4 regions of the Sediminicurvatus halobius genome follow, and region 3 is predicted to be linked to each of the others. Evidence: predicted binding sites of a transcription regulator. Region 3 holds the regulator's gene; each other region holds the start of a gene.

Region 1 (7,344 bases), 690 kb from region 3:
AAACACGCTGAGCACGCGCTTGCGCTCTTCCTCCGGATGGAGCTGAACGACATGCATTCCTGTCAGCTCATCCTGGCTACGGCCAAGCATGCTTGCGGCGCTAAGGTTTGCGCCAACTATGATTCCCTCCGAGGTTGCTAACACCATCGCATCGCTCGCTTCAAGCATTACCTGCTTGCAGGCCACCTCACCAATGCCGGCAAACTCATCCGCCGGAATGGTCTCCTTTTGCTGCGATGCGCCAACGCTGTCCCGTTGCGACGCCATGAACTGCCCGCCTCATCGACCGAATACGCAAGTGGGTCGCAGTTGCAAACCAATACTAATAGGCGCGTTAGCAGCAGAAGCCAGTCTGTCGCTCAAGCGCGCCTCATTGTCATCAGCCCATTATCCAAGCGCATTCGGCACTCGGTTAAAACAAGTATTTTTCGTCTTTTATTGCTGGAACTGTTGAATCAGTCCGCGCATCCGACCAACCTCTTCGACGACCGAGCCGATCCGGTTAACGCAAGCGTCTGCACCGCCCGTGGCAGCCTTGGCTAGCTCGCTGATTTCGCTTATATTCTGGGACATCTGGGCACCGACGGTAGTCTGCTCCTCGACGGCGCTCGCGATCTGCGTGGTGAGTGACGAGATCGCCTCCGCGGCCGCCACTAGCTCCTGAAGTTGGTCCTCCGTGTTCACCATGAGTGCCCTAGTGCTCTCCGCCTCCCGATGGCTCTCTGCCATCGCTTCGGTCGCATGTTCTGCACTGTCCTGGACCGTCGCGACTATCCTTCGAATCTCATCGGTAGACTCCTGTGTCCGCGCGGCGAGCACTCGGACCTCTTCGGCGACAACGGAGAATCCCCGTCCTGCTGTTCCAGCCCGCGCCGCTTCAATTGATGCGTTGAGCGCCAGAAGATTTGTTTGCTCTGCGATGCCATTAATAACCGTAAGGACTTTCTCGATCTCTTGTCCGGACGCGGCTAACGTGTTGACGAGTTCAGTCGAGCGATGTATTTGCCCCTCCAAGCGGTTCATGGCCTCGCGTGTTGTCTCCATACGCTGCCTTGCTTCCTGACCCTGCTTCGTCGCCTCGCCCGCTGTATCTGCCGTTTCTGTGGTATTTCGGGAGATCTCCTGAAGGGTTTGGGACATCTCCTCACTAGCGCTGGCCACGCCCTCGACTTCTGCGCTCTGCTTCGCCATGGCGGATGCAGCTTGGCGTGTATTGTCTTCGGCATCGCCCGCGGCGATGCCGATTGCCAGTGACGTGTCGGATAGCCGCTTGGTAACCGCATCCAGTTCCGTTCTCACTTTCATCATGGCGAGCCGTATTCGAGCCGACCCATCGTGGCGACCAACGAACACGGCCTCAGCGAGCGGATCGTCAACGATGGCGCTCGCCTCCTTTACCAGCGCGGAGTAGGGCTTCGAGCACCATATAGCGACTGCTATTGGTACGGCGATTAGGCCAGCCAAAGTCGCCCCAGCAACGGGAGGCATTGCGCCCATCAAGGCCATGACCAAGAGCGCAATCAAAGGAACCGCCTGGGCTCCCACGAGGTACGCCACAAGACTCGGGCGCCACGGACGGCGGTACGCCTCGCTCAGCTTGCCCTTGTCGGGCTCATTCGCACGTGCATGGCCGTAGATCTGCTCGGCCCGCTTCAGGGCGTAGGTGTCCGCAACTGCCGTGCGAACTGACTGATATTCAGTCACCTCACCATTGGCATCCCGAATCGGTGTCGCGAAAGCCTTGACCCAGTAGTGATCGCCATTCTTGCAGCGATTTTTGATCAGGCCCATCCATGAGCGCCCCGCCTCGAGCGTGCGCCAGAAGTCCTCGAATGCCAGCCGCGGCATATCAGGATGACGCAGCAGATTATGAGGCTGGCCGATCAGCTCCTCGCGACTGTAGCCGCTGATTTCGACGAACTCTTCGTTGACGTGGGTAATCCGACCCTTTCGATCGGTGGTGGAAAGGATATTAGCCCCGCTTTGCACGGGGACATTATTCTGCGTAACCGGCTCATTGACTCGCATGAGTCGCGCCCTCCCAAAGGTGTCACGTAAGACGTGGACTGCCCACGGGCAGACATACGCCACTGATCACCAGGCAGGGCTTGGGCCCGGTATATATCACTCCCGCAAGGACCTTTCGAATCATCCGCACAAAGGTCCTTGCCTCGACCGATGTATCGACTGTCTCCGGGCGCTCTTGAGCGATTCGAGGCACGTACAACGTAACGGTCAGGTGTCGTCACTTCCATCATTGCGTAATGAGTCACACACCCGACGTGACGCATAAGCTGATCAGACGAAATACCCGTCGCCCTGTGCCTATTACGCCGCCGAGCCCCGCGTTTGAGACAAGCATCGCCCGCGCTCCCGATGTCGAGCCCCTGAACCGCCCCGCGATTTCCGGTGACCCGATAGGTTGAGATGATCGGGTCAAGAGTACAGTGAACCGATTTTCCCCGGAGGCCCGAGCGCGGGCGGTTCCTCTGGTGGCCGAGCATCGGCGCGAGCACGAATGCTCGCAGTCGGCGGCGATTGTGGCGGTGGCGCCGTTGATCGATTCCACCGCCGAGTGACCTGCCCCCGAAATGACGACTGATCGGCAGTTAGGTGCGCTCAGTTTGATCCGGAGCCCCGCACAGTAACTGCGCCGGGGCGCCGTGCAGGTGACCCCGGAGCGCCCGCGACCGGTGCCGGCTCGTGCGCCTGCACCCGCACATAGCACCCAGGCGCCGGCTCGATGGGGGCGAGTCCGCCGTCGCCGGGGGCGCGCGCGGGTACCGAGCCCCCGCTGAAGCGCTCCAGCCAGGCGCGCCACTCCGGCCACCAGGAGCCCGGGTGGTGTTCGGCGGCGGCGAGGAATTCATCGGGGCGGGCCGGGAGGCGCCGGCTGGTCCGGTACCCGTACTTGCCGCTCCCGGCCGGATTCATGGCGCCGGCGATATGGCCGGACTCGCCCAGCACGAAGCGCACGCGGCGGCCACCGAGGAGCTTCGCGCTGCGGTAGCAGGAGCGCCAGGGGGCGATATGGTCGCGCTCGGTCGCGAGCACGAACGCCGGCAGACGCACCCGGCCGAGGTCGATGGGGACGCCGGCGAGGGTAATGGCGCCGGGCTCGCGCAGGCGGTTCTCCAGGTACATGTTGCGCAGGTAAAAGCTGTGCATTCGCGCCGGCATGCGGGTGGAGTCCGAGTTCCAGTAGAGGAGGTCGAAGGCGGGCGGCTCGCGGCCCAGCAGGTAGCTGTGCACGCTCGCACCCCAAATGAGCTCGCGGGCCTGTAGCAGGTTGAAAGCGGTGGCGAGATGGGTGCCCTCGAAGTAGCCGAGGGCCGCCATGTGGCGTTCCATGGCGCGGATCTGCGGCTCGTCGATGAACACCGAGAGCTCGCCGACGTCGCTGAACTCCATGAGCGAGGTGAGGAAGGTGGCGCTCGCGATGCGGTCGTCCCCGCGCGCGGCGAGCCAGGCGAGGGTGCAGGCCAGCAGGGTGCCGCCGATACAGTAGCCCATGGCGTTCATCTCGCGCTCGCCGGTGGCCTCGCCGACCGCGTCCATGGCCGCGACCACGCCATCAGTTAGGTAGTCCTCGAAGCCCACGTCGGCATAGCGCTCGTCCGGGTTCACCCAGGAGATGACGAACACCGTCTGGCCCTGCGCCACGGCCCAACGCACGAACGAGCGCTTGGGGACGAGGTCGAGGACGTAGTTGTCATCGGTCATTCAAAAATCCCCAGGTACGGTCATTGAATTTTCCCCACCCTCCGCACTGAGGAGGGAGAGCCATGACGATGGCGAAGCAAGTTCCCGGGCGCACGATGCAGGCAGGTCACTCACCTGCGGAGTCAGCCATGGTGCGCCAGGAGCTTTTCGATGAGATTCGCTGCACGGCGGCCCGAGAGCCGGTGTCGATCTCGGAGCTGGCCCGGCGCTTCGGGTTGGATCGCAAGACCATCCGGCGCTGCCTTCGGGATCCGTCCTACCGCCGCTACCAGCGAGAACGATCCACCGCGACACTGCTGCGCGAGCACGAAGCGTATCTGTGTGAGCGCGCCCCGGCCGTGGACTACTCGGCGCGGATCCTCTTCCAGGAGCTGCAGGCAAGCCGCGGCTACCGGGGCAGCTACGAGACGGTCAAGCGGTTCGTGAAGCCGCTGCGGGCCGTGCGTGAGCAGGCCCAGCGCGCTTTGCTGCGCTTTGAGACGCCGCCGGGCGGGCAGAGTCAGATCGACTGGGGCGAGTCGCGAGTGCCTTTCCGCCGCGGTGTCACGGTGCAGCACTTCTTTGTGATGACCCTCGGCTTCTCCCGCCGGGCGTTCCATCTTGCCTATCCGCGGGAGGCGCTGCGCCAGTTCCTCGATGCCCACGAGCAGGCGTTCGCCTACTTCGGCGGCCACACCCGGGAGCATCTCTATGATCGGCCCCGCACCGTCTGCCATCCCGGTGGCGACGGGCGGGTGCGCTGGAACGCGACGTTCAAGAGCTTCGCCGACTACTGGGGCTTCGAGCCACGGCTATGCCGTGCCTACCGGGCGCAGACCAAGGGCAAGGTCGAGAGCGGCGTGAAGTACCTCAAGCGCAACTTCCTCCCCGGCAGGACGTTCGTCGACGAGCTGGATCTCAACGAACAGCTCCAGCAGTGGGCCGCCGAGATCGCCGATCAGCGCCTCCACGGCACCACCCATGAACAACCCGCCGTGCGCTTCCAGCGCGAAGCGCCGGCGCTGATCCCCACGGCGGGCCAGCCGAGCTTCTGGCTCGGCATGCGCGCCACTCGGGTGGTCGCAGACGACTACCTGGTCAGCTACCAGACCAACCGCTACTCGGTGCCGTTCCGCCTGATCGGCCAGCGCGTCGAGGTCGAGCGACAAGGGGCGCAGTTGGTCTTCTACCACCGCGGCGAGCCCGTGGCAGCCCACGCTGCCCTGGAGGGCACCCACGCCATGCACATCGACCCGGCCCACGGCCCCGGGGCGATCGCCCGCAACCCGCGGCGCACACTGAGTACGCCGGCCGCGGCGACACAGCGCGCCGACTTGGGCCTGGAGGTCGAGATTCGGGATCTGGCCGTCTACGATCACCTGGCCGCCGCTGGCGGCCTGGAGAACCACGCATGAACCCCGCACAGCTCGAGCGCCTCGGCGAGCACCTGCATCGGCTGCGGCTGTTCAAAAGCCAGGAACGCCTGGAGGCCCTGCTGCAGGAGGCAGCGACCAGGGAGCTCAGCTACGCCGACTTCCTCGATCAGATTCTCGGCGAGGAGGTCGCGGCCAAGACCGCCAAGAACGTCACCATGCGCACCAACCTCGCGCGCTTCCCGTTCGTGAAGGGGCTCGCCGCGTTCGAGTTCGCCTACCAGCCCTCGCTCGACCGGAAACAGCTCACGAGCCTGGCGGCCTGCCACTTCATCGAGCACGGCGAGAACGTCATCATCCTCGGCCCGCCCGGGGTGGGCAAAACCCACCTCGCCGTGGCCCTGGGGCTGGAGGCGATCGCTCACGGCTACCGGGTGCTGTTCACCACCGCCGCGGCCATGATCGCCACCCTGACCAAGGCGCTGCATGAGGGCAAGCTCGACGAGAAGCTCAAGACCTACACCGTGCCGCGGCTCCTGATCATCGACGAGATCGGCTACCTGCCCATCGACCGCCAGGGGGCGAACCTGTTCTTCCAGCTCATCTCCCGGCGCTACGAGAAGGGCCCGATGATCCTCACCTCCAATCAGAGCTTCGGCGCCTGGGGCGAGGTCTTCGGTGATCGGGTCATCGCCACCGCGATCCTCGACCGCGTGCTCCACCACGCAGTGACCATCAACATCCGGGGCAACTCCTACCGGCTCAAGGACAAGCTCAAGGCCGGGCTCGTCCGCACCGAGGAGCCGGCCGCCGAAACCCAGCAGGTGGGGAATTTTCAGTGACCACAACTGGGGAAATTTGGACCTGATTAGCAACGATCGTCAGCTAGAGTCTGCTGGTGCGATTCGGAGGTGCCGCATATACTGATCATACGTTCAGTATTCATGCTCGAGGATCGCCCCATGCCCATGAACCGCATCCAGTTTCAGCCCGGCCTCTCGATGCCCAAGTTCCTCCGGCTCTACGGGCAGGAGTGGCAGTGCGCGGCGGCCCTCGAGCAGGCACGCTGGCCGGAGGGCTTCCGCTGCCCGCGCTGTCACGGGGCGGCGTACAGCCGCGTGCAGGGGCGCACCCATACGCTGTTCCAGTGCCGCGGCTGCCGCCATCAGACCTCACTGATCGCAGGCACCGTGATGCAGGGCACCAAGCTCCCGCTGACCGTGTGGTTCCTCGCCATCTACCTCCTCAGCCAGGCGAAGACGGGGCTCTCGGCGCTCGCCCTCGCGCGCCAGCTCGGGGTGAGCTACCCCAGCGCCTGGCTGATGCACCACAAGCTCATGGCCGCCATGGCTGAGCGTGAGCAGCGCTACCGCCTCGCCGGCCACGTCCAGCTCGACGACGCCTACCTCGGCGGCGAACGATGCGGCGGCAAGTCCGGCCGGGGCTCGGAGAACAAGGTCGCCTTCCTCGCGGCCGTCTCGCTCAGCGACGAAGGCCACCCCCTGCGTACCCGCCTCACCCCCGTGGCGACGTTCACCACCGAGGCGGTGCGGCGCTGGGCCGAGGCGAGCGTGGTGCCCGGCAGCACGGTCTCCTCGGACGGCCTGGCGTGCTTTCGCGGCGTCACCGCCGCCGGCTGCACGCATCGCCCGACGGTGGTAGCCGCGCGCAAGCCGAGCGAACTGCCCGAGTTCCGCTGGATCAACACCGTGCTCGGCAACCTCAAAACGAGCCTCTCTGGCTGTCACCATGCCCTCGGCTTTCGCAAGTACGCCGCGCGCTATCTCGCGGCGTTCGCCTATCGCTTCAACCGCCGCTTCGACCTCGCCGCCCTGCCGGCGCGGCTGCTCGTCGCCGCCGCCAGCTGCGCACCGCAGCCAATGCGAATCATACGGGCTGAGGCTCATTGCTAATCAGGAATTTGGATGACCCTTGACACGTAGTACTTGTTGATCCAGGGCGGGACGATGAGCAGCGGCCGCCGCGCCACCTCGTCGGTGGTGGGGGTGTACTGGATGAGCTGGAAGAGGGCGTTCTGATAGATCACCTGGCCGGGGGTCGCCGCAATGTCGCGGCCGAGCTCGAAAGCGCTGCGCTCGGCCTGGCGGATCCGCGGCTGGCCGTTGCCGCGGGCGACATCCTCGAGGAGGTTCGCGGCGCCGCGCAGCAGACTCTGCCCGCCGGTGCGCAGCGCCTCCTGGAGCACCTGGGGGTTCCCCGCCGGATGGTTGCTCGGCGCGAGGGCCTCGATCAGCTGCCGGGTGTAGAA
Region 2 (7,344 bases), 550 kb from region 3:
TGCCCGCCGGCAGCGTCGCCACGGCCAAGATGTGCGCGCTCACCACCGGCGCCTATGCCCGCATCCGGGAGCAGTTCCGGGTGCCCATTGGCGAGTTCGAGGGCGTGCAGGAGGCGCTCGCGCGGATCGCCGGCAATGCCTACGTATGCGAGGCCGCGCGTCGCGTCACCGCGGCCGCCCTGGATGCGGGGGAGGAACCCGCCGTGCTCTCGGCGGTGGTCAAGTATCACCTCACCGAGCGCCAGCGCGAATGCATCAACGATGCCATGGACGTGCACGGCGGCAAGGGCATCTGCCTCGGTCCCTCCAATTATCTCGGCCGCAGCTACCAGACCACGCCGATCAGCATTACGGTGGAAGGCTCGAACATCCTTACCCGCAACATGATGATCTTCGGCCAGGGGGCCATCCGCTGCCATCCCTTCGTGCTGAAGGAGATCGAGGCCACCGGCGACCCCGACCCGGAGCGCGGCCGTGCGAGCTTCGACCGCCTGCTGGTCGGCCACGTCGGCCACAGCCTCGGCTGCGCTCTGCGCGCGCTGCTCCTCGGCCTCAGCGGCGCGCGCCTCGCACGCGGCGCCGGCAGCGCCGACACGCGCCCCTACTTCCGCCAGCTGGAGCGCTACGCCGCGGCCTTCGCCCTGCTGGCCGATGCCAGCATGCTCGTGCTCGGCGGCGGCCTGAAGCGCCGCGAGCGGATCTCGGCCCGCCTCGGCGACATGCTGAGCCACCTCTACCTGGCCTCGGCCACGCTCAAGCGCTACGAGGACGACGGCCGGCCACGGGAGGATCTGGCCTTCGTAAGCTACGGGATCGAGCAGTCCCTCGCGCTCATCGAGCAACGCCTGGACGAGGTCATCGCCAACTTCCCCGTGCGCCCGCTGGCCTGGCTGCTGCGCGGGCTGGTGCTGCCCCTCGGCCGGCGGCGCCGTGGCCCGGATGACCGCCTCGCCGCCCGCGTCGCCCGCCTCATGATGGAGCCGGGGGAGCCCCGCGAGCGGCTCATCGACGGCGTCTACCGGCCCACGGACGCCGGCGATGCCATCGGCGCCGTGGAGCGTGCCTATGCCCTGGCCCACGAGGTCGCGCCGCTGGAGCGTCGCCTGCGCAAGGCGGTGCGCAGCGGCGAGTTGCGGGTGGCCTGGGACGAGGACGCCATCGGCGCGGGCGAGCGCGCCGGCGTGCTCGGCGCCGACGAGGCCGAGCGGCTGCGGGAGGCGGAAGCGGCCCGCCTGCGGGTCATCAGCGTCGACGACTTCGACCCGCAGGAACTGGCCCGCAGCGCTGGCTAGGCCAGCGCCGCCTCGGCGGCGAGCAGCAGCCCCTCCGCGTCCAGCGCCGGGGTCTGCCCGGCGAGCCCGAGGCGCCAGCCGGCGTGGTCGGCCTCCGCCTGCAGCAGGGGGGACAGCAGTGCCCGCGCCTCCTGCTCGCCGGCCCCGGGCAGCAGCACCACGAGGGCATCCGAACTGTGCCGGCCGAGCACGTCGGTCCGGCGCAGCCGTTCGTTCAGGCGCAGGGCCAGCGCGGTGAGCTCGGTGCCGGCCGGACCCGCAGCGGCCTCGCAGCGGCGCAGCAGGGCGAGCTGCAGCGGTCGCCGATCGCGCTCCGCCCGCCATTGCTCATGTCGAATCCGCGCCCGCAGCGCCTCCCCCACCAGAGCCCCCGTGGCACCGTCACGCCCCGACTGCTGCCGCAGCGTCCGCCCCCGGGTGGCGCGGAGGGTGACCGTACGCAACAGCTGGCCGCCGGACACCGGCTTGACCAGGAAGTCGTCGCCGCCCGCCGCCAGGGCGTCCAGCTGCCTGCGGACATCGGTCTCCATGGACAGGAACACCACCGGCAGATGGCCCAGCCCGGGCAGCTGGCGCACGGCCCGTGTGAGCTCGGCGCCGTCACAGTCCGGCATGTGCAGGTCCAGCAGGAGCAGATCCGGCGGCCGCTGCAGCAGCGCCTCGAAGACGGCGTCGGCACTGTCCGCGGCCTCCACGGTCAGGCCGGCGCGCTGCAGAACGTTGCGGTAATAGGCCGTCTGGGTGCGGCTGTCGTCCCGTAGCAGCACGCGCAACGGCCGTGCCGACTCCGCTGCCGCAAGCGCCAGACGGTCCAGCTCGGCAGCGAGCAGATCCCGGCTCATGCCCTTGAGCCAGAAGCCGGCCGCTCCGGCGCGGGCGGCAGTGAGGCGCAACGCCGCCGAGCCGCGGGCGGCCAGTGCCACCACTGGCGGCTGGGGCCCCGCTGAAGCGGGCCCCAGCGCCGTCGTTAGCCCGGATAGCAACCTGTCCGGCTCGGCGCTCCCGTCCAGATCGAGCACGATCAGCTCCGCCGGTCCGGGATCCGCGGCGCCGGTGGCGTCCGGCAGGACCTCCAGCCCCCAGGCGAGATCCCGCAGCAACGGCCGCAGCCGTGCGACGGCGGTGTCGTCCCCGGTGATCAGGCGCGCCCGCCGGCAGGGCATGGCCGGGCTTTCGGGGGGCGCTCCCGGATCGAGCCGGCGCAGTGCCTCGACATAGTCGTCCAGGGTTCGCAGCAGCAGCGGATCCGCGGGCTCCTCCGCCCGGGCCAGCGGCGTCAGCATGATCTCCGCCACCCCCGCCAGCTCCGCCAGCCGCCGGTGCCCGCTCGCTTCGGCGGCGGCAGCCACGCCGGCGCAGTGGCGACGCATTGCCTCGAAGTGCGCCGCATCGGCGCCGTCCCGCATCGCCTCCCAGGCCGTAACCAGGGCCGCCAGGTCGCGTCTGATGTCCTCGCCGCCATCCGCCGATGTCATGGGCCTTCTTCGTCCGTCACCCTGCGGGCCGTCAGCCGCTTCTGTGATTTTCATCACAGTGTTTCATAGATGCCGCGCCGGGCGCGATCCCCGTCCGTCCGGAGCGCTCAAGGACGTGGCGACAGCGCCGTTATCCCCTGGGAGGACAACGGGTGTCCCGGTCACGAGACCGGCCTGCGCGGAGGGAGTCGAGACGTGCGTTGGCTGCGCTGGCATCGCGAGGAGACAAGCGGCACCCAACCCGACCGGGAGTTCCGGGCGCCGGGCGATGCCCGCGTGATCGAGCGGATCGCCGAGCGCACCGGGCAGCTTGGTCTGGAGCTGGTGGACGTCGCCGGGCACGTGGACGACGTCAGTGCCCACGTTAGCCGGGAGGCGGAGCAGTTCGCCCATCTGAGCGGCATGGCCGCGCAGATGGCAGAGGTCAACAAGACCGTGGATCAGGCGGCCTCCGCTGCGCAGCAGGTCGCCAACGACGCCGCCGGCGAGGTCGACCGTTCGCAGGCGCGGATCCGCGAGTCCATCGACGACATCCGGCGGCTAGCCGACGCCGTCACCGACAGCGGCGGCCGGCTGGCCTACCTGGACGAGGCGCTGGGGCGCGTCTCCGGAGTGGCCCGGGGGATCTCCGGCATCGCCAAACAGACCAACCTGCTCGCGCTGAACGCCACCATCGAGGCGAGCCGTGCCGGCGAGGCGGGGCGTGGCTTCGCCGTGGTCGCCGAGGAGGTCAAGGAGCTGGCCCGCCAGACCGGTGAGGCCACGGCCCAGATCGACGAGACCCTGGCGGAGCTGGCGAGCCAGGTGCGTGAGCTGGTGCAGCGTGGCGAGGAGAGCTCCGCCCAGGCGCATCGCGTGCAGGAGGGCACCCATGCCATTCAGGACGTAATGACCTCGGTGGCGGCCGCCATCGCCGACGTCGACCGTGAGACGGGGCGCATCGCCGGTGCCGTGCGGGACATCGACCGCTACTGCGGCGAGACCGCCAGCGGTCTGGCGGGGCTCACGGAGGACGTGGAACGCTCCTCCGGCAACCTCGACGCCGCCGGCGAGCGCATCAACCGGCTGCTCGGCTTTACCGAGGAGCTGGTGAACATCACCCTCGAAAGCGACAGTGACACCGAGGATTCGCCCTTCGTGCGCAAGGCGCAGGAGACCGCCGCGGCGGTCTCGCGCACGTTCGAGAAGGCGGTCGCCGGCGGTCGTATCAGCGTCGAGGATCTGTTCGACCGCGATTACCAGCCGATTCGGGGGACGGACCCGCAGCAGTATCTCAGCCGCTACACCCGCTTCACGGACGAGGTTCTGCCGGCCCTGCAGGAGCCGGTGCGGGAGAGCGACAGCCGGATCAGCGCCTGCTGCACCACCGACGACCGCGGCTATATCGCCACCCATGCCCTGCCCGTCTCCCAGCCGCAGCGCCCGGACGATCCGGTGTGGAACGCCGCCAACTGCCGCAACCGCCGCATCTTCGACGACCGGGTGGGCAAGGCCGCGGCGAGCAATCGCCGACCCTTTCTGCTGCAGGTCTACCGTCGCGACATGGGCGGCGGCAACTTCCAGCTGTTCCGCGACGCCTCGGCTCCGATCACCGTCAATGGCCGGCACTGGGGTGCAGTGCGGGTGATCTATCGGCTGTAATGCCGAATAAGAGGCCACGCACCGCGGCGTGATCAGCGAATCCCGGCCGTGCCCTGCTCGTTCCGGGGCAGCCCCGTCGATCGCGGCAGCTGGCACCCAGGCTGGAAGTGCGCGTTGTGGCGGGAGCGCCGGGGCCCGTAGGCGAGAGGGATCTCGCCTATGGGCCTACAGGGACGTATCTACGGCGTGTCCCGGGCGCTCCCGCCACAACGCGCACCCGGCACCGCCGCAGATCCGCCTGCAGCACCGCGGATCGAGGCGCCGGCCAAGTCCATCGGCTCAAGGCGCCGGAGCCGGCCGCGGCGCGCCGGGCAGCATCCGCTGCAGCACGAAGGCGGCGGCAATCAGCAGCACGCCCAGGGCGTCCGTGGCCAGCCCACCCTTGATCATCGCGAGCGCGGCGGCAAGCAGGACCAGTCGCGTGAACCACCGCGCGTTGCGCCCCCAGAACCAGCCCTGCACGGCGGCGGCAAGGAGGTACACGCCGACGACGGCGGTCACCCCCGCCTGGGCCACCCGCAGCCAGGGTGCATCCATCAGCAGCGCGCTCGAGTAGAAGAACATGAACGGGACCACGAAGGCCGCGATGCCAATTCGGAACGAGGCCACCGACGTCTCCATGGCGTTGGCCCCGGAGATGCCGGCCGCCGCATACGAGGCCAGCGCCACCGGCGGGGTGATGGCCGAGACCACCGCAAAGTAGAAGACGAAGAAGTGCGCCGTGAGCGGGTCGATGCCGAGCCTGACCAGGCCTGGGGCCACCACCGACGCCGCGACGGCATAGGCGGCCGTCGTGGGCATGCCCATGCCGAGCATGATGGAGATGGCCATGGCAAAGATCAGCGCGAGCAGCTGGCTGACGCCTGCGAGCTCCAGCAGCAGCGAAGAGAACCGGGCGCCGACGCCGGTGAGCGAGATGACGCCCACGATGATGCCCGCAGCCGCGCAGACGGCGATGATCTGGATGGACATCTCGCCGCCGAGCCGCAACGCCCGCCCGATGGCGAGCGGGCCCATACGGTGCGCCGACAGCCAGCTGACCACCACCGAGGCGGCGATGGCCAGCGTCCCGGCGCGGATCACCGAGTAGCCCATGAACAGAGCCGCGATCAGGATGATGATCGGGATGAACAGGTAGACCTGGCGCACCATGCGCACGAGCGAGGGCAGCTCGTCCTCGCGCATGCCGCGCATGCCGAGCTGCCCGGCCTCGAAGTCCACCATGAAGTAGACCGCGGCGAAGTACAGTATTGCCGGGATGATCGCCGCCACGGCGATATCCGTGTACGGGATGCCGGTGATCTCGGCCATGATGAAGGCGCCGGCACCCATGATCGGCGGCATGATCTGGCCGCCGGTGGAGGCCGCCGCCTCGATCGCCCCGGAGGACTGCTTCGAGTAGCCCACCTTCTTCATCAGCGGGATGGTCAGCGAGCCGGTGGAGACCACGTTGCCGGCGCTGGTCCCGTTGATCATGCCCATCAGGCCCGAGGCGAAGATGGCGACCTTGGCCGGCCCGCCGCGGGCGCGTCCGGCGGTGGCGAAGGCGAAGTTGACGAAGTACTCCCCCACCCGCGAGGCCTGCAGAAAGGCCGCGAAGATGATGAACAGGATGATGTAGGTGGAGGAGACCGCCGTGGTCGGCCCGAGGATGCCGGCGTCGGTGTAGACCTGGCTGAAGAAGCGCACCAGCCCCAGCCCCGGATAGCCCAGGAACCCGGGCAGATACGGGCCGACGAATACGTAGGCGAAGAAGATCAGCGCGATGGTCACCAGCGCCATCCCCGTCACCCGGCGGGTGAGCTCGAGGATCAGTGCGGAGCCGGCGATGGCGGCCCAGGACAGGCCAACGGGCGCGAACGACGTCCCCGTGCTCATGCGCAGCTGGGTGTTGAGCACGATCAGCAGATAGGTGGCCACGGCGATGGCGCAGACGATCAGGGTGATGTCCGGCAGGGTGACCCGCCCGCGGCGCTCCCGCGCCAGCCAGGAGAGGACGATGGCGCCGCCGGTGGCGACCATCAGCGGCACGCCGTAGTGCCAGGTCTCCACCGCCGGCTCGATGCGCCGCGCCCCCTCGGCGAAGGCCTGCCACATGAACCCCGTCTGCACCAGCGCATAGGCCGCCGGCAGCAGCAGCACGCCGCCCAGGTAGTTGAGCCAGCGCCGCTCCACCGGGCCGTCCTCGCTGAAGCTGGTCGCCGAGTACATGACGAAACCGAGCGTCAGCGCGCCGGCGATATGGATGATCCGGAAGCTCCAGGTCTCCAGCGGATAGACGTTGAGCGAGAACAGGTGAAAGGCGGAGTAGCCGCCGGCCAGCAGCGCCATCAGCAGCCACATCCAGCCGTGGAACAGCCGCCGGTTGCCCTCGATGACCTCTTCGTCGACGCCGTGGACCAGGCCGCTCTCCGGTGGTTCGTCGTTGTTGCTGCTGTCGTCGTCGCGCGTCTTGTCGGTCATGGCCTCGCTACCCCGTCCAGCACGGAATCCGGTTCCGGTCCGCGACCGCTCCCCGGAGCCAGGAACGCCGCCGCGCTCGACGGCGCGGCGGCGCATTCTGCACCGCGAACGGCGCCGCCTGCTACTTGATCAGGTCCTCGGGGATCTCGTAGCCGTTCTCGATGAACCAGCGGGCCGCGCCGGGATGCCAGGGCATCACGGTGTTCTTGTCGTAGTTCTCGGGCACGGTGCTACGGGACGCACGATGGATCTCCATCATCCGGTCATGGTTCTCCATCACCGCCTTGGTCGCCGCGTAGACGAAGCTCTCCGGCAGATCGCAGCGGGCGATGGCGAAGTTCCACATGGACACCGCCCGGGCCGGCCCATCCAGGCTCTGGTAGGTGTCGGCCGGGATCTCGAAGGCCGCCACCGGGAACTCCTCCATGACCTGCGCCTGCTCCTCCTCGGTGAACTCGATGATGCGGATATCC
Region 3 (7,344 bases):
CTGGAGCGGGAAATCCCGGCGGGGCTCTACCTCGCCGTCGCCCAGGTGCTGGCCTACATCTACCAGCTGCGCACGGCGACCCGCGGCCGGCGGCCTGCGCCGCCGAAGCCCGAGATACCGGAGGAATTCATGGCCTACGCCCGCCGCGGCCGCCCTGAGGCCGGCCGATGAACGCGACCATCGCCAGCGGCTGGAACCGCATCGGCATCCTCGGCCTCGGCACGCCCGGGCTGCTCATCGCGCTGCTGGCGATGATGATCCTGCCGCTGCCGCCGCTGGCGCTGGATCTGCTGTTCACCTTCAATATCGTGCTCTCGCTGGTGATCCTGCTGGTGGCGGTGTATGCGTTGCGGCCGCTGGAGTTCGCCGTGTTCCCGACGGTGCTGCTGGTGGCCACGCTGCTGCGCCTGGCGCTCAACGTCGCCTCCACCCGGGTGGTGCTGCTGGAGGGGCATACCGGCACCGACGCCGCCGGCCAGGTGATCGAGTCCTTCGGCGACTTCGTCGTCGGCGGCAACTACGCCGTCGGCCTGGTGGTCTTCGCCATCCTGGTGATCGTCAACTTCGTGGTGGTGACCAAGGGCGCCGGGCGCGTCTCCGAGGTCAGCGCCCGCTTCACCCTGGACGCGCTGCCCGGCAAGCAGATGGCCATCGACGCCGACCTCAACTCCGGGCTCATCGGCCAGGAGGAGGCGCGCACCCGGCGCGCCGAGGTGGCCCAGGAGGCAGACTTCTACGGCTCCATGGACGGCGCGAGCAAGTTCGTCCGCGGCGACGCCATTGCCGGCATCCTGATCCTGCTGATCAACATCATCGGCGGCCTTGCCATCGGCACCATGCAGCACGGCATGGCCATGGGCGATGCCATGCACAACTACACCCTGCTCACCATCGGCGACGGCCTGGTGGCGCAGATCCCCTCGCTGGTGCTCTCCACCGCCACGGCCATCCTGGTCACCCGCGTCTCCGCCTCCCAGGACATGACCGGGGCGGTGAGCGATCAGCTGCTCGGCAACCCCAAGGCGCTGCTCATCACCGGCGGCATCGTGGCGAGCCTCGGCGTCATCCCGGGCATGCCCAACCTTACCTTCCTGCTGCTCGGCGGCCTCTGCCTGGGTGCCGCCTGGTGGCGGCGCCGGCGCCTGCAGCGCGAGGCCGCCGAGCCGGAGGTGCCGGCCCAGCGCCAGGGCGAGGAGACTTCCCCGGAGCAGCGCGAGCTCACCTGGGACGACGTCCCGCCGGTGGACGTCATCGGCCTGGAGGTGGGCTACGGCCTGATCCCGCTGGTGGACCGCCAGCAGGGCGGCCAGCTGCTCACCCGCATCAAGGGCGTGCGCAAGAAGGTCTCCCAGGACCTGGGCTTCCTGGTGCAGTCGGTGCACATCCGCGACAACCTCGACCTCGGCCCCAACAGCTACACCATCAGCGTGCTCGGGGTGCCCGTGGCGGAGGCGGAGGTACAGCCCGGCCGCGAGCTCGCCATCAACCCGGGGACGGTCACCGGCCAGCTCCAGGGCACCCCCACCAGGGATCCGGCCTTCGGCCTGGAGGCGGTGTGGATCGACCCGGGCCGGCGCGACTACGCCCAGACCCTGGGCTACACCGTGGTGGACGCCAGCACCGTGGTGGCCACCCACCTCTCCCAGGTGATCCACGACCACGCCCATCAGCTCCTCGGCCACGACGAGACCCAGAAGCTGCTGGACCTGCTCGCCCAGCAGCAGCCGAAGCTGGTCGAGGAGCTGGTGCCGAACACGCTGCCGCTGTCGGTGGTGGTGAAGGTCCTGCAGACCCTGCTGGAGGAGCGGGTGCCGCTGCGGGACATGCGCACCATCGTGGAGACGCTGGTGAACTTCGGCGGCCGCACCCAGGACCCGGCCCAGCTCACCCAGCACGTGCGCGAGGCCCTCGGGCGCATGATCGTCCAGCACGTCGGGGGACTGTCGAAGGAGCTGCCGGTGATTACCCTGGAGCCCCAGCTGGAACAGCTCTTGCAGGACACGGTTCAGGGGGTCTCCCAGGGCGCCGCCGGCTTCGAGCCGGGGCTCGCGGAGCGGCTGCAGCGCTCCCTGGGCGACAGCGCCCGGCGCCAGGAGATGGCGGGGCAGCCGGCGGTGCTGCTCACCTCGCCGCAGCTGCGCAGCTGGCTCTATCGGCTGACGCGCCACGCGAGCGCCGGGCTGCATGTGCTGGCCTACAACGAGATCCCCGACGACAAGCAGATACGCATCGTGGCCAGCATCGGCCAGCAGCAGGTTTCCGCCCAGGCGGGCTGATCGGACGGGAAGCAACCGCATGAAGATCAAGCGCGTTTTCGCCAGCGACATGCGCCAGGCCATCCGCCTGGTGCGCGAGGAGCACGGCCCGGACGCCGTCATCCTCTCCAGCCGCAACGTCGACGGCGGCGTCGAGGTGATCTCCGCCATCGACTACGACGAGAACGCCGTCCAGGCGGCGGCCCGGCAGGCCCCGGCCGCCACGCCCACCCCCGCGGAGCGCGCCCCGGCCGCCGAGCGCAGCCGCCTGTCCGTGACCGTGGGCGACGACGAGGACGACGGAAAGCCGACGCTATCCTTCGCCGAGGAACCGTCACCGCCGCCGCCCGGCGCCAGCGAGCCGGCGCCCGCGCCCGCCGCGGCGAACCGCATCCAGTGGTCCCAGGAGCCCGCCATGCAGGCCATGCGCGAGGAGCTGCGCACCCTGCGCTCGCTCTTCCAGAGCCAGCTGACGCTGCTGGAGTGGCAGCAGATGGGCCAGCGCAGCCCGGTGCGCGCGGCGCTCCTGCGCCGCCTGCACGGCCTGGGTCTGGGCCCTGACGTCTGCCGCAAGCTCGCCGACCACGTGCGCGAGGGCGACGACCCCGAGCGCGCCTGGAACCAGGCCATGACCACGCTCGCCCGCCATTTGCCGGTCACCGACGACGACATCGTCGAGCGTGGCGGCATCGTCGCCCTGGTGGGGCCGACGGGCGTGGGCAAGACCACCACCGTGGCCAAGCTCGCGGCCCGCTTCGCGCTGCGCCACGGCAAGCGCGACGTGGCGCTGGTGACTACCGACAACTTCCGCATCGGCGGCCAGGACCAGCTGCGCAGCTTCGCGCGCATCGTCGGCGTGCCGGTGCACACGGCGGGCGACGCCGCGGAGCTCGAGCGCGTCCTCGCCGACCTCGCCGACAAGCGCCTGGTGCTGATCGACACCGCCGGCATGAGTCAGCGCGACCTCCGCCTCGGCGAGCAGCTGCAGACCCTGAAGCGCGTCGGCCGCGAGGTGCGTCCCTATCTGGTGCTCTCCGCGGGCACCCAGCTCACCTCCCTCATGGACGCCGTGCGCAGCTTCCGCGCCGTCGGCCCGGCCGCCTGCATCCTCAGCAAGACCGACGAGGCCGGGAGCCTCGGCGGGGCGATCACCGCCGTGCTGCGGGCGCGCCTGCCGGTGGCCTATGTCGCCCACGGCCAGCGCGTGCCCGAGGACCTGCGTCCCGCCCGCAGCGACCGGCTGCTCGCCGACGCCCAGGCGCTGGTCCGCGAGCAGGATTCCCGGGAGGACGAGGAGAGCCTGGCCATTGCGCTGGGCGCGACGGGGGGCGCCGGCGAATGAGCGCAACGGATCAGGCGGCAGGACTCAGAAGAATGTCGAAACCGCGACCGGTCAAGGTGATCGCCGTCACCAGCGGCAAGGGGGGCGTGGGCAAGACCAACGTCTCGGTGAACCTCGCCACCGCGCTGGCGAGCCAGGGCCGGGGGGTGATGCTGCTCGACGCCGACCTCGGCCTCGCCAACGTCGACGTGGTGCTCGGGCTCAGCCCGCGGAAGAACCTCTCCCACGTCATCGACGGCGAGGCGAGCCTGGAAGAGGTGCTGGTGTCGGGCCCGGAGGGAATGCACGTGGTGCCGGCGTCCTCGGGCACCCAGCGCATGGCGGAGCTCAGCCACGCCGAGCACGCCGGGCTCATCCAGAGCTTCAGCGAGCTCAGCCACGACATCGACTACCTCATCGTCGACACCGCCGCCGGCATCTCCGACTCGGTGATGAGCTTCGCCCGGGCGGCCCGCGAAGTGCTGGTGGTGGTCTGCGACGAGCCCTCGTCCATCACCGACGCCTACGCCCTGGTGAAGGTCCTGAACCGCGACCACGACGTGCAGCGCTTCCACATGGTGGCCAACCGGGTGCGCAGCCCGCGCGAGGGCGAGGAGCTGTTCTCCAAGCTCTCGCGGGTGACCACCCGCTTCCTCGACCTTACGCTCGACTACCTCGCCGCCATCCCCGAGGACGACGCCCTGCGCAAGGCAGTGCAGCGCCAGCGCCCGGTGGTGCAGGCCTTCCCCGGCAGCCCGTCCGGGCGGGCGCTCACCGACCTCGCCCGGCGGGTGGACCAGTGGCCCGTGCCGAGCGGGGCCCAGGGGCACCTGGAGTTCTTCGTCGAGCGCGTCATCCAGTACGGCAGCGAACGACAGGGGGTGGTCGGATGAACGGCCATGCCATGTACGAGCAGATGCGCGCCGGCAGCGGCGACGACGTGGTCGTCCGCCACGCGCCGCTGGTCAAGCGCATTGCCCATCACCTCGCGAGCCGCCTGCCCGCCTCGGTGCAGGTGGAGGACCTCATCCAGGCCGGCATGATCGGCCTGCTGGAGGCCGCCCGCCAGTTCGACTCCGGCCAGGGCGCGAGCTTCTCCACCTACGCCGGGATCCGCATCCGCGGCGCCATGCTGGACGAGATCCGTCGCCTGGACTGGACCCCGCGCTCGGTCCACCGCAAGGCCCGGGAGGCGGCCGACGCCATCCGCGAGATCGAGCACCGCACCGGGCGCGAGGCGAAGGACAGCGAGGTTGCGGAGGCGCTCGGCATCGGCCTCGAGGAATACCACCGCATCCTGCAGGACTCGGCCGCTGCCAAGGTGTTCAGCATCGACCAGGACGACAGCGAGGGCGGCGAGCACTGGGAGCCGGCGGGGGATATGCCGCAGCCGGACACGGTGCTCGGCCAGGAGGGTTTCCAGGCGGATCTCGCCGCCGCCATCCGCAAGCTGCCGGAGCGCGAGCAGCTGATCATGCAGCTCTACTACGACGACGAGCTCAACCTCCGCGAGATCGGCGAGGTGCTCGGCGTCACGGAATCACGCATCAGTCAGATCCACGGCCGCATCATGCTAAAGCTGCGCGGGCATCTGGCCGATTGGATGGATAGCTGAATCAGGGGGTAGGCGTGGCACTGGACAAGAACATGAAGATCCTCGTGGTGGACGACTTCTCCACCATGCGCCGGATCATCCGCAACCTGCTGAGGGATCTCGGTTTCGAGAACGTCACCGAGGCCGACGACGGCAACACCGCGCTGCCGAAGCTCAAGGGCGGCGGCTTCGACCTGCTCATCACCGACTGGAACATGCCGGGGATGACCGGCATGGAGCTGCTGGAGGCCGTGCGCGCCGACGACGAGCTCAAGGACCTGCCGGTGCTCATGGTCACCGCCGAGGCCAAGCGCGAGCAGATCGTCGCCGCGGCCCAGGCCGGGGTGAACGGGTATGTGGTCAAGCCCTTCACCGCCGTCACCCTGCGCGAGAAGATCGAGAAGATCTTCGAGCGCATCCAGGCGGCGGGGTGAGCCGTGGCCGAGGAGACGACGCTCAGCATGGATGAGTACCTCGCGCATGCCCGCGAGCTGGTGCGCCAGATCGAGGCCGGCGAGGAGGACGCCGCCCGGGTCACGGTGGAGGCGTTGGCGCGGCTGCGCGAGCGCGAGCTCTTCCGCGAGCTCGGCACGCTCACCCGCGAGCTGCACGAGGCGCTGAAGTCGTTCAAGGTGGATACCCGCCTCGGCGACATCGCGGCCAACGACATCCCCGACGCCCGCGAGCGGCTGAACCACGTCATCGAGCTCACCGAGCAGGCCGCCCACCGCACGCTCACCGCCATCGAGTCTGGCCTGCCGCTGGCCGAGGGGCTGGCCGGCGAGGCGGGGAAGCTCGCCGAGCGCTGGCAGCGCTTCCGCCAGCGCGAGCTCTCGGCGGCGGAGTTCCGGGAGCTCTCCCGGGACATCGAGGCCTATCTCCAGCGCTGCGGCGGCGAGGCGGCGACGCTGCAGGCGCATCTCTCGGACGCGCTCATGGCGCAGGACTATCAGGACATCACCGGGCAGATCATCCGCCGGGTGATCGGCCTGGTGCAGGAGGTGGAGGACGGGCTCGTGGAGCTCGTGCGCATCTCGGGCCACCGCATCGCTGAAGAAACCCCGGCCGCCGCCGATAAGGCGGACGACCAGGAGGCCGACCGGCGCGGGCGCGGACCCGCGATTCCGGGCCAGGAGGGCGACGTCGTCTCCGGCCAGGACGAGGTCGACGACCTGCTCTCCAGCCTCGGCTTCTGACTGCGATTCACGCCTCCGGAGGGGCTGGCATGGACATCGATCCGCAGGACGACATCGTTCAGGACTTCCTGGTGGAGTCCCGGGAGATTCTGGAGTCCCTCGGCGAGCAGCTCGTGGACCTCGAGCAGCAGCCCGAGGACCGGGACCTGCTGAACGCCGTCTTCCGCGGCTTCCACACCATCAAGGGCGGTGCCGGCTTCCTTGCGCTGGACCGGCTGGTGGAGATCTGCCACGTCACCGAGGACATCTTCAATCTCCTGCGCTCGGGGGAGAAGACCGTCGACTCCGAGCTCATGGACGCCGTGCTGCAGGCCCTGGACGTGGTCAACGGCATGTTCACCGCGCTGGAGAATGGCGAGAGTCTCGACGCCGCGCCACCGGAGCTGATGCGCACCCTGCGCCGGCACAACGCCCCGGACGGGGCGGACGACGCAGCCACCGGCGCCGCCGACCCGCCGGCCGCGCCCGCGGCATCCGGCGACGCGCAGGGCGCCGACCCGGCCGAGGGCGATATCAGCGACCGCGAGTTCGAGGCGCTGCTGGACGCCCTGGACGAGCCCGCCGAGGCCATGGAGAAGGTCGCCGAGGCCGCCGGCGAGACGCCGGCGCAGGAGGGCGGCGGCGACGAGATCGACGAGGACGAATTCGAGGCCCTGCTGGACGAGCTCCACGGCCAGGGCCGCCATGCCGGCCGCCCGGCAGCCGCCGCCGACGCGCCAGCCAGCGCCAAACCGCCGGACGCACCGGAGGCTGCCGGGAAGGCGGCTGCAGCGGCGTCCGGCGACGAGCACATCAGCGAGGACGAGTTCGAGGCGCTGCTGGACGAGCTCCACGGCGAGGGCCGCGGCCCCGGTGCCGAGGCCGCCGGCGCCTCCGACGCGGCAGCCGGCTCGCCATCAGCCGCCGATGCTGCGGCGCCGGCTGCCTCACGGGCCAGCGCCGGGCAGGAACCCGACTCGAAGGCCGAGCCGGCGCCCG
Region 4 (7,344 bases), 360 kb from region 3:
GGCCACAAGCTGGCGATCCGCGACCTCCCCGAGGGCGAGACCGTCATCAAGTACGGCGTCGACATCGGCCGGGTGGTTGCCCCCATCCGCACCGGCGAGCACGTCCACGTCCACAACGTGAAAACCAAGAGGTGGTAAGCATGGATCTCAGCAGTCAGACCTTCCTCGGCTACCGTCGGGAGAACGGCCGGGTCGGGGTGCGCAATCACGTGGTCGTCCTGCCGGTGGACGACATCTCCAACGCCGCCGCCGAGGCCGTCGCCAACAATATCAAGGGCACGCTGGCGCTGCCGCATCCCTACGGCCGCCTGCAGTTCGGGCCCGATCTCGACCTGCACTTCCGTACCCTGATCGGTGCCGGCAGCAATCCCAATGTCGCCGCGGTGGTGGTCATCGGTATCGAGCCGGGCTGGACCAGTCGCGTCGTGGAGGGGATCCGCGAGACCGGCAAGCCGGTGGAGGGCTTCTGGATCGAGCAGAACGGCGATCACAACACCATCGCCAATGCCTCGCGCCAGGCGAAGGAGTTCGTGCACTGGGCCACGGAGCTGCAGCGCGAGCCCTGCCCGCTCTCGGAGCTCTGGGTGTCCACCAAGTGCGGCGAGTCCGACACCACCTCCGGCTGCGGCTCCAATCCCACCGTCGGCGATGCCTTCGACAAGCTCTACGCCAACGGCAACACGCTCTGCTTCGGCGAGACCTCGGAGCTCACCGGGGGCGAGCATCTGGTGGCCGAGCGCTGCCGCACTCCGGAGATCCGCGAGCGCTTCCAGTTCATGTTCGACCGCTACTCGGCGATGATCGACCGCTGGAAGACCAACGACCTCTCCGAGTCCCAGCCCACCAAGGGCAACATCGAGGGTGGGCTGACCACCATCGAGGAGAAGGCCCTCGGCAACATCCAGAAGATCGGCAAGCAGTGCATGGTGGACGGCGTGCTTGACAAGGCGGAGCGCCCCACCGGTCCGGGCCTGTGGTTCATGGATTCATCCTCCGCCGCCGCGGAGATGGTGACTCTATGTGCTGCCTCCGGCTTCGTCGTGCACTTCTTCCCCACCGGGCAGGGCAACGTCATTGGCAACCCGATCCTGCCGGTGATCAAGCTCTCGGCGAACGCCCGCACCCTGCGCACCATGCGTGAGCACATCGACGTGGACGTCACGGGCGTGCTGCGCCGCGAGATGGACATGAGCCAGGCCGGCGATTCGCTGCTCGAGATGATGCTGCGTACCGCCAACGGCCGTTACACCGCGGCAGAGGCGCTTGGCCACCGCGAGTTCGTGCTCACCCGCCTCTACGAGAGCGCCTGACCCCGAGCCATCGGCCCCGGGCAGGCGCCCGGGGCCGGCTCCCGCGCTATCAGCGCGTGCAATATTTGTGACCCGCAGTCACAACACTTAAATCACTCATCTATATCTGTGTGTCTCCGTTCGCGTATAATGCACTGCAACAAACGCAGACGGAGGACGCACGCAATGCACCACGACGGAATTACCATCAGCACCGGCAACGCGAAGCAGGCCGGCGAGCTCGCGGCTCGTATCGAGGCCGTTGCCGGGCACGAAGGCGTGCACGTCCGGGCCGACGGCGACCGCCTCAGCATCGGCTTCACCAATCCGGGGCTGGCCGACTTCATTCACGTCGTCTGCCGGGGCATCGCCGCGATCACCCTGGGCCTCGGCCGACTCGCGCGGCGCGACGACGACGCCGCGCCGGGGCTGCCCAGCCGCTCCTAACCTCGATTCACGCAGTCGAGCGCGCAGTCGAGCGCGAGGCGCCGCTGTGAGAGGCTCCCGGTAGCCCGCATATCCAATCGATATGCGGGCTGCGATGCGACGGCCGGTGACGCAGCCGGCCGCCGTTACCTATAAGGCTACCGCGGCCTCGCTCGCCGCCCGCCGCCGCGACGCCCCTGCGGCGCCTTGACGATTGGCTCCGGACGCTCGTTCGGGTCCGGCTCGAACCCCGGCACCAGCTCCTGCTCGATGGGGTTGCCAAGCAGCCGCTCGATGCCCCGCAGCAGGCTGATCTCGTCCACGCAGACCAGCGACACCGCCTGGCCACCGCGCCCCGCACGCCCCGTGCGGCCGATCCGGTGCACATAGTCCTCCGGGACGTTCGGCAGCTCGAAGTTCACCACGTGGGGCAGCTCCTCGATATCCAGTCCGCGGGCGGCGATGTCCGTCGCCACCAGAACGCGCACGTCGCCCTGCTTGAAGCCCGCCAGCGCCCGCGTCCGGGCTCCCTGACTCTTGTTGCCGTGGATCGCCGCGGCCACCAGACCGTCGCCCTCCAGCTGCTTTGCGAGACGGTTGGCGCCGTGCTTGGTGCGTGTGAACACCAGCACCTGCTCCCAGTCGCCCTCGCGGATAAGGTTGCTCAGCAGGCCGCGCTTGCCGCCCCGGCTGACCGGGTGAACCTTCTGCGCCACCGTCTCGGCGGCGGTGTTTCGCGCCGCCACCTCGATCCGCACCGGATCGTGCAGCAGTCCATCCGCGAGGCGCCGGATCTCCGGCGAGAACGTGGCCGAGAACAGCAGCGTCTGCCGCCGTGGCGGCAGTGCCGCGAGCAGCTTGCGGATGTCGTGGATAAAGCCCATGTCGAGCATCCGATCCGCCTCGTCCAGGACCAGGATCTCGACGGCGGAAAGGTCCACGGTGCGCTGGCGGAGGTGGTCGAGCAGGCGCCCGGGCGTCGCCACCAGCACATCCACGCCGCGCCGCAGGGCGTCCACCTGCGGCTGCATGCCGACGCCGCCGAACACGGTCGCCGAGCGCAGCGGCAGATGCCGGCCATAGGTACGCACGCTCTCCTGCACCTGGGCGCAGAGCTCGCGGGTGGGCGTCACCACCAGCGCGCGCACCGAGCGCTGGCCGCCGGCGCGCGGGTTGTCCGTCAGCCGCTGCAGCAGCGGCAGGGTAAAGCCTGCGGTCTTGCCGGTTCCGGTCTGGGCGGCGCCCATGACATCGCCGCCGCTGAGGACAGCCGGAATGGCGCGGGACTGGATCGGGGTGGGCGTCGTGTAGCCCTGCTCGCGCACGGCGCGCAGCAGTTCGGCCGAGAGGCCGAGTTTATCGAAGGACATGCAGTGTAGCGCTCCTGGGTTGCCACCCGACGCGGCCAACGGCCGCCGGAACGGGCCCGGTCCAGGCAGAGAAAGATTGGGCTGGAGTCTGCGAGCGCAGCGCCCCGCGAATGCGGAGGCCGAGAACGGGCGATACCGACCGGTGGGCATCGCTGGCGGCATCATACGCGAAAGCGTGCCGCCGTCCAGTACGCAGTGCCACCTCCCGTCCTCCCACCCGGCGGCGACCGGCGGCACTCAACTGCGCCGGCCAGACGCCGATAGCGCTCCTGAGGGCAGAGAGCGCCGCATCCCAAGAAGGCGCCCAATACACGATGCATTCCCCGGGGGGTAGAACTATGTCGACGTGGTGGCGGGATCTCTCGTTTCGTTGGAAGCTCGGTCTGCCGCTGGCCGTGCTGACGCTTCTGCTGATCGGCGTGGTAGCGCTCGCGATGTCCCTGCTGGTCGGGCTGACGCGCGACGCTCAGACCTTTGCCAATCAGCATCTGCCGGGCGGCATGCTGGTGCTCGAGGCCGACCGCGACCTGCACCAGTCCCTGATCGCCCAGCTCCAGGCGGTGCGCTCGTTCAACGACGAGGAGCGTGAAACCTTCTACGCCACCTACGAGGAGAACCTCGGCCAGGCCCGCGAGCGCGTCGCCCAGGCTGCGGAGGCCCTGGACCGACCCGCCACGAACGAGCTTGCGGAGCGCTTCGCCACGGAAATCGCCGAGTGGGAGCAGATCAGTGCCGAGGTGCGCGAGCTCACTGAGAGCGGCAGCAGCGAGCTGGCTTACGCCCTCGCCACCGATCAGGGCATCGCGGCCTTCGATACCGCCCGCGCCCGCATCGACACGATGACCCAGCAGGTCAACGCGTGGTCGGCCGATCTCGACGCCGCCATGGAGAGCCGCGTGGCGGGCAACCAGCGGGCGCTCGGCGGTGTGCTGGTGCTCGGCCTGCTGGTCTCCGGCCTCGCCATGTGGCGCGTGCCCGGCATCGTGCTGCGCCCGCTGAAGGCCATGTCCCAGCGTGTCAAGGATCTGAACAGCGGCGATGGCGACCTGACCCTGCGACTCGACAACCCGGCCCGGGACGAGATCGGCCGGCTTGCCGACTACTTCGACGAGTTCCTGGCCAAGCTGCAGGACCTCATCGGCCAGGCAACGCGCACCACCGAACAGGTGTCGTCGGCGGCGGAGGAGCTATCCGCCACCAGCGACGAGGCCCGCAGCAACGTCGAGGCCCAGCACAGCGCCACCGACCAGGTGAGCACCGCCACCAACGAGATGACGGCCACGATCCAGGAGGTCGCGCGCAACGTCGGCGAGACGGCGGACGCCGCCAGGGGTGCCAGCGGCGAGGCCGGGGAGATGTCCGCGGTCATGGGCCGCACGGTGGCCACCGTGGAGCAGCTCGCCGAGCAGCTTACCCGCACCAACGAAGGCATCGGCCGGCTCACCGGTGACGCCGAGCAGATCGGCACCGTCCTGGACGTGATCAACAGCGTCGCCGAGCAGACCAACCTGCTGGCGCTGAACGCCGCCATCGAGGCTGCCCGCGCCGGCGAGCACGGCCGCGGCTTCGCGGTGGTCGCGGACGAGGTACGCACGCTGGCGACGCGCACCCAGGAATCCACGGACGAGATCCGCGACATCATCCAGCGGGTTCAGAACGGGGCACGGGAGGCGGACGGGCTCATGACCACCGGCCGCGAGCAGAGCGACGAGGCCGTGGGCATGGCCCGCAGCTGCAGCGAGCGCCTGGAGGCCATGACCGCCCGCATCCACACCATCAACGACATGAGCACCCAGATCGCCTCCGCGGCGGAGGAGCAGTCCACCGCCATCGAGGAGATCAACCGCAACGTCAACGAGATCGGTGACATCTCCGGGCGCACCGCCACCGGCGCGAGCCAGGTGGCCTCGGCGAGTCAGGAGCTGGCCCGTCTCTCGAGCGAGCTGCAGAGCCTCATGGGGCGGTTCCGGACCGCCTGAGGCCCACCCCAGAGCGGCATCCGCCAGCGGCGGATGCCGCTCGCTACGTCCGCGAGCCCCGCGATGAGTTAAGGATCGGGTGCCGTGGGCCCCTCTCCAGGGCACCACCACCGGGATCAGCCGATACCCAGCGCCCGGGCGTGGTAGCGGAGGTGGTGGTCGATGAAGGTGGCGATGAAATAGTAGCTGTGGTCGTAGCCCGGGCGCTCCCGCAGGTCCAGGGTCACACCGGCCTCGCGGCAGGCCTCGGCAAGCCTCTCCGGCTGCAGCTGCTCGCCCAGGAAGCCGTCGGCTTCCCCCTGCTCCACCCGCAGCGGCAGCGCCGAGCCACGTTCGCGAATCAGCGCACAGGCATCCCACTCCCGCCAGTCCGCCGGATCATCCCCGAGATAATGGCTGAAGGCCTTCTGCCCCCAGGGGACCTCCGTGGGATTGACCACCGGGGAGAACGCCGACACCGAAAGATACCGCCGCGGCTCGCGCAGGGCGCAGATCAGCGCACCGTGGCCGCCCATGGAGTGACCGCTGATGGCGCGCGCCGGCCCTATCGGCAGACGCGACTCCACCACTGCCGGCAGCTCCTCCACCACGTAGTCGTACATCCGGTAGTGGGCGCTCCACGGGGCCTGGGTCGCATTGACGTAAAAGCCCGCGCCGGAGCCGAGGTCGTAGCTCTCGTGCTCCCCGGGCAGGTCCGTGCCGCGGGGGCTGGTGTCGGGGCAGACGATGGCCATGCCCAGCTCGGCGGCCACACGCTGGGCGCCCGCCTTGTGCATGAAGTTCTCGTCGGTGCAGGTCAGCCCCGAGAGCCAGTAGAGCACGGGCACCGGCCTGCGCTCAGCCTGCGGCGGCAGATAGATGCCGGAGGTCATCTCGCAGTCCAGCACCTCGGAGCGATGCCGGTAGCGAGCCACGCGGCCCTCGAAGCAACGGCTCTCGGCCACCGGTTCCAGCGTCATCGTGCCTCCCATCAGTCGTCGAACCGGATCACGCTGCGAATGCTGCGCCCCTCGTGCATGAGCTCGAAGGCGTGGTTGATGGCCTCGAGCCCCATGGTGTGGGTGACGAAGTCGTCGATGTTGATACGACCCTCCAGGTAGCCGTCCACATAGCCCGGCAGCTCACTGCGGCCCTTGACGCCGCCGAAGGCGGAGCCGCGCCAGACCCGGCCGGTCACCAGCTGGAACGGGCGGGTGCTGATCTCCTCGCCGGCGCCGGCGACGCCGATGATGGTCGATTCGCCCCAGCCCTTGTGACAGCACTCCAGCGCCGCCCGCATGGTGGCGACGTTGCCGATGGCCTCGAAGGAGTAGTCCACGCCGCCGTCGGTCATCCCGACGATCACCTCCTGGATCGGCGCCGAGTGCTCCTTCGGGTTCACGCAGTCGGTGGCGCCGAGCTGGCGCGCGAAGATGAACTTGTCCGGATTGATGTCGATGGCGATGATGCGTTCCGCCCTGGCCAGTACCGCACCCTGAATCGCCGAGAGCCCGACGCCGCCGAGGCCGAAGATGGCCACCGTCGACCCGGGCCGGACCTTCGCGGTGTTGAGCACCGCGCCGATGCCGGTGGTGATCCCGCAGCCGAGCAGGCAGACGCGGTCCAGGGGCGCCTCCTTGCGCACCTTCACCACCGAGATCTCCGGCAGCACGGTGTACTCGGAAAAAGTCGAGGTGCCCATGAAGTGATGCAGCGTCCGGCCGCGGGCGCTGAAGCGGCTGGTTCCGTCCGGCATCACGCCCTTGCCCTGGGTAGTGCGGATGGCCCCGCAGAGGTTGGTGCGGCCCGAGCGGCAGAACTTGCACTCGCCGCATTCCGGGACGTACAGCGGGATGACGTGATCGCCCACGGTGAGTGAGCGCACTCCGGGGCCGACCTCCTCGACCACGGCACCGCCTTCGTGCCCCAGGATGGCCGGGAAATTCCCCTCCGGATCGGCCCCGGAGAGGGTGAAGGCGTCCGTGTGGCAGACTCCGGTGGCGACGTTGCGCACGAGAACCTCGCCCTCCCGCGGCCCGCCCACCTCGACTTCCTCGATCTCCAGGGGCTGTCCCGGCTCCCAGGCGACGGCGGCACGTGACTTCATGATGGCTCCCCTCCCGATGTGCGTTGTACGGCGCAGCCGACGGTGGCCGTCCTCACCCGCGGGCACGGCACGCGCGGTGCCCGCGCCGGGACGCTCCCCCGTATAGTGGCGCGTGTGGGTAGACCTCGGCCATCCCCGCCGACAGTCTCCCGGAAGCGGGGGGTGGCGGCCGCCCGCTGGACGCCATCCGGCGC

The links. The regulator FliA, encoded in region 3, starts transcription of late flagellar genes. The targets are predictions, from matches to a motif close to GCTAAAGTTNNNNNNNNNNCNGCCGATA.
Region 1: LMH63_RS06025 (methyl-accepting chemotaxis protein) is a predicted target of FliA. The motif match lies at 2,182-2,209, and genes of this name have one in related genera.
Region 2: LMH63_RS06615 (methyl-accepting chemotaxis protein) is a predicted target of FliA. The motif match lies at 2,873-2,900, and genes of this name have one in related genera.
Region 4: LMH63_RS10805 (methyl-accepting chemotaxis protein) is a predicted target of FliA. The motif match lies at 3,321-3,348, and genes of this name have one in related genera.

Annotation. Positions count from the first base shown of each region.
Region 1 is NZ_CP086615.1:1,318,879-1,326,222, reverse strand. Features, by position in the region: gene LMH63_RS06030 (sensor histidine kinase) at 1-267, opposite strand, end outside; gene LMH63_RS06025 (methyl-accepting chemotaxis protein) at 436-2,028, opposite strand; gene LMH63_RS06020 (PHA/PHB synthase family protein) at 2,620-3,723, opposite strand; gene istA (IS21 family transposase) at 3,792-5,117, shown strand; gene istB (IS21-like element helper ATPase IstB) at 5,114-5,917, shown strand; gene LMH63_RS06005 (IS1595 family transposase) at 6,038-6,988, shown strand; gene LMH63_RS06000 (hypothetical protein) at 6,985-7,344, opposite strand, start outside.
Region 2 is NZ_CP086615.1:1,458,655-1,465,998, reverse strand. Features, by position in the region: gene LMH63_RS06625 (acyl-CoA dehydrogenase) at 1-1,292, shown strand, start outside; gene LMH63_RS06620 (response regulator) at 1,289-2,767, opposite strand; gene LMH63_RS06615 (methyl-accepting chemotaxis protein) at 2,963-4,408, shown strand; gene LMH63_RS06610 (TRAP transporter permease) at 4,688-6,871, opposite strand; gene LMH63_RS06605 (TAXI family TRAP transporter solute-binding subunit) at 6,993-7,344, opposite strand, start outside.
Region 3 is NZ_CP086615.1:2,011,447-2,018,790, forward strand. Features, by position in the region: gene flhB (flagellar biosynthesis protein FlhB) at 1-171, shown strand, start outside; gene flhA (flagellar biosynthesis protein FlhA) at 168-2,276, shown strand; gene flhF (flagellar biosynthesis GTPase FlhF) at 2,296-3,597, shown strand; gene LMH63_RS09185 (MinD/ParA family protein) at 3,630-4,469, shown strand; gene LMH63_RS09190 (RNA polymerase sigma factor FliA) at 4,466-5,191, shown strand; gene cheY (chemotaxis response regulator CheY) at 5,212-5,604, shown strand; gene LMH63_RS09200 (protein phosphatase CheZ) at 5,608-6,366, shown strand; gene LMH63_RS09205 (chemotaxis protein CheA) at 6,396-7,344, shown strand, end outside.
Region 4 is NZ_CP086615.1:2,368,780-2,376,123, reverse strand. Features, by position in the region: gene LMH63_RS10825 (UxaA family hydrolase) at 1-138, shown strand, start outside; gene LMH63_RS10820 (UxaA family hydrolase) at 141-1,310, shown strand; gene LMH63_RS10815 (hypothetical protein) at 1,476-1,736, shown strand; gene LMH63_RS10810 (DEAD/DEAH box helicase) at 1,874-3,085, opposite strand; gene LMH63_RS10805 (methyl-accepting chemotaxis protein) at 3,424-5,064, shown strand; gene fghA (S-formylglutathione hydrolase) at 5,181-6,023, opposite strand; gene LMH63_RS10795 (S-(hydroxymethyl)glutathione dehydrogenase/class III alcohol dehydrogenase) at 6,035-7,150, opposite strand.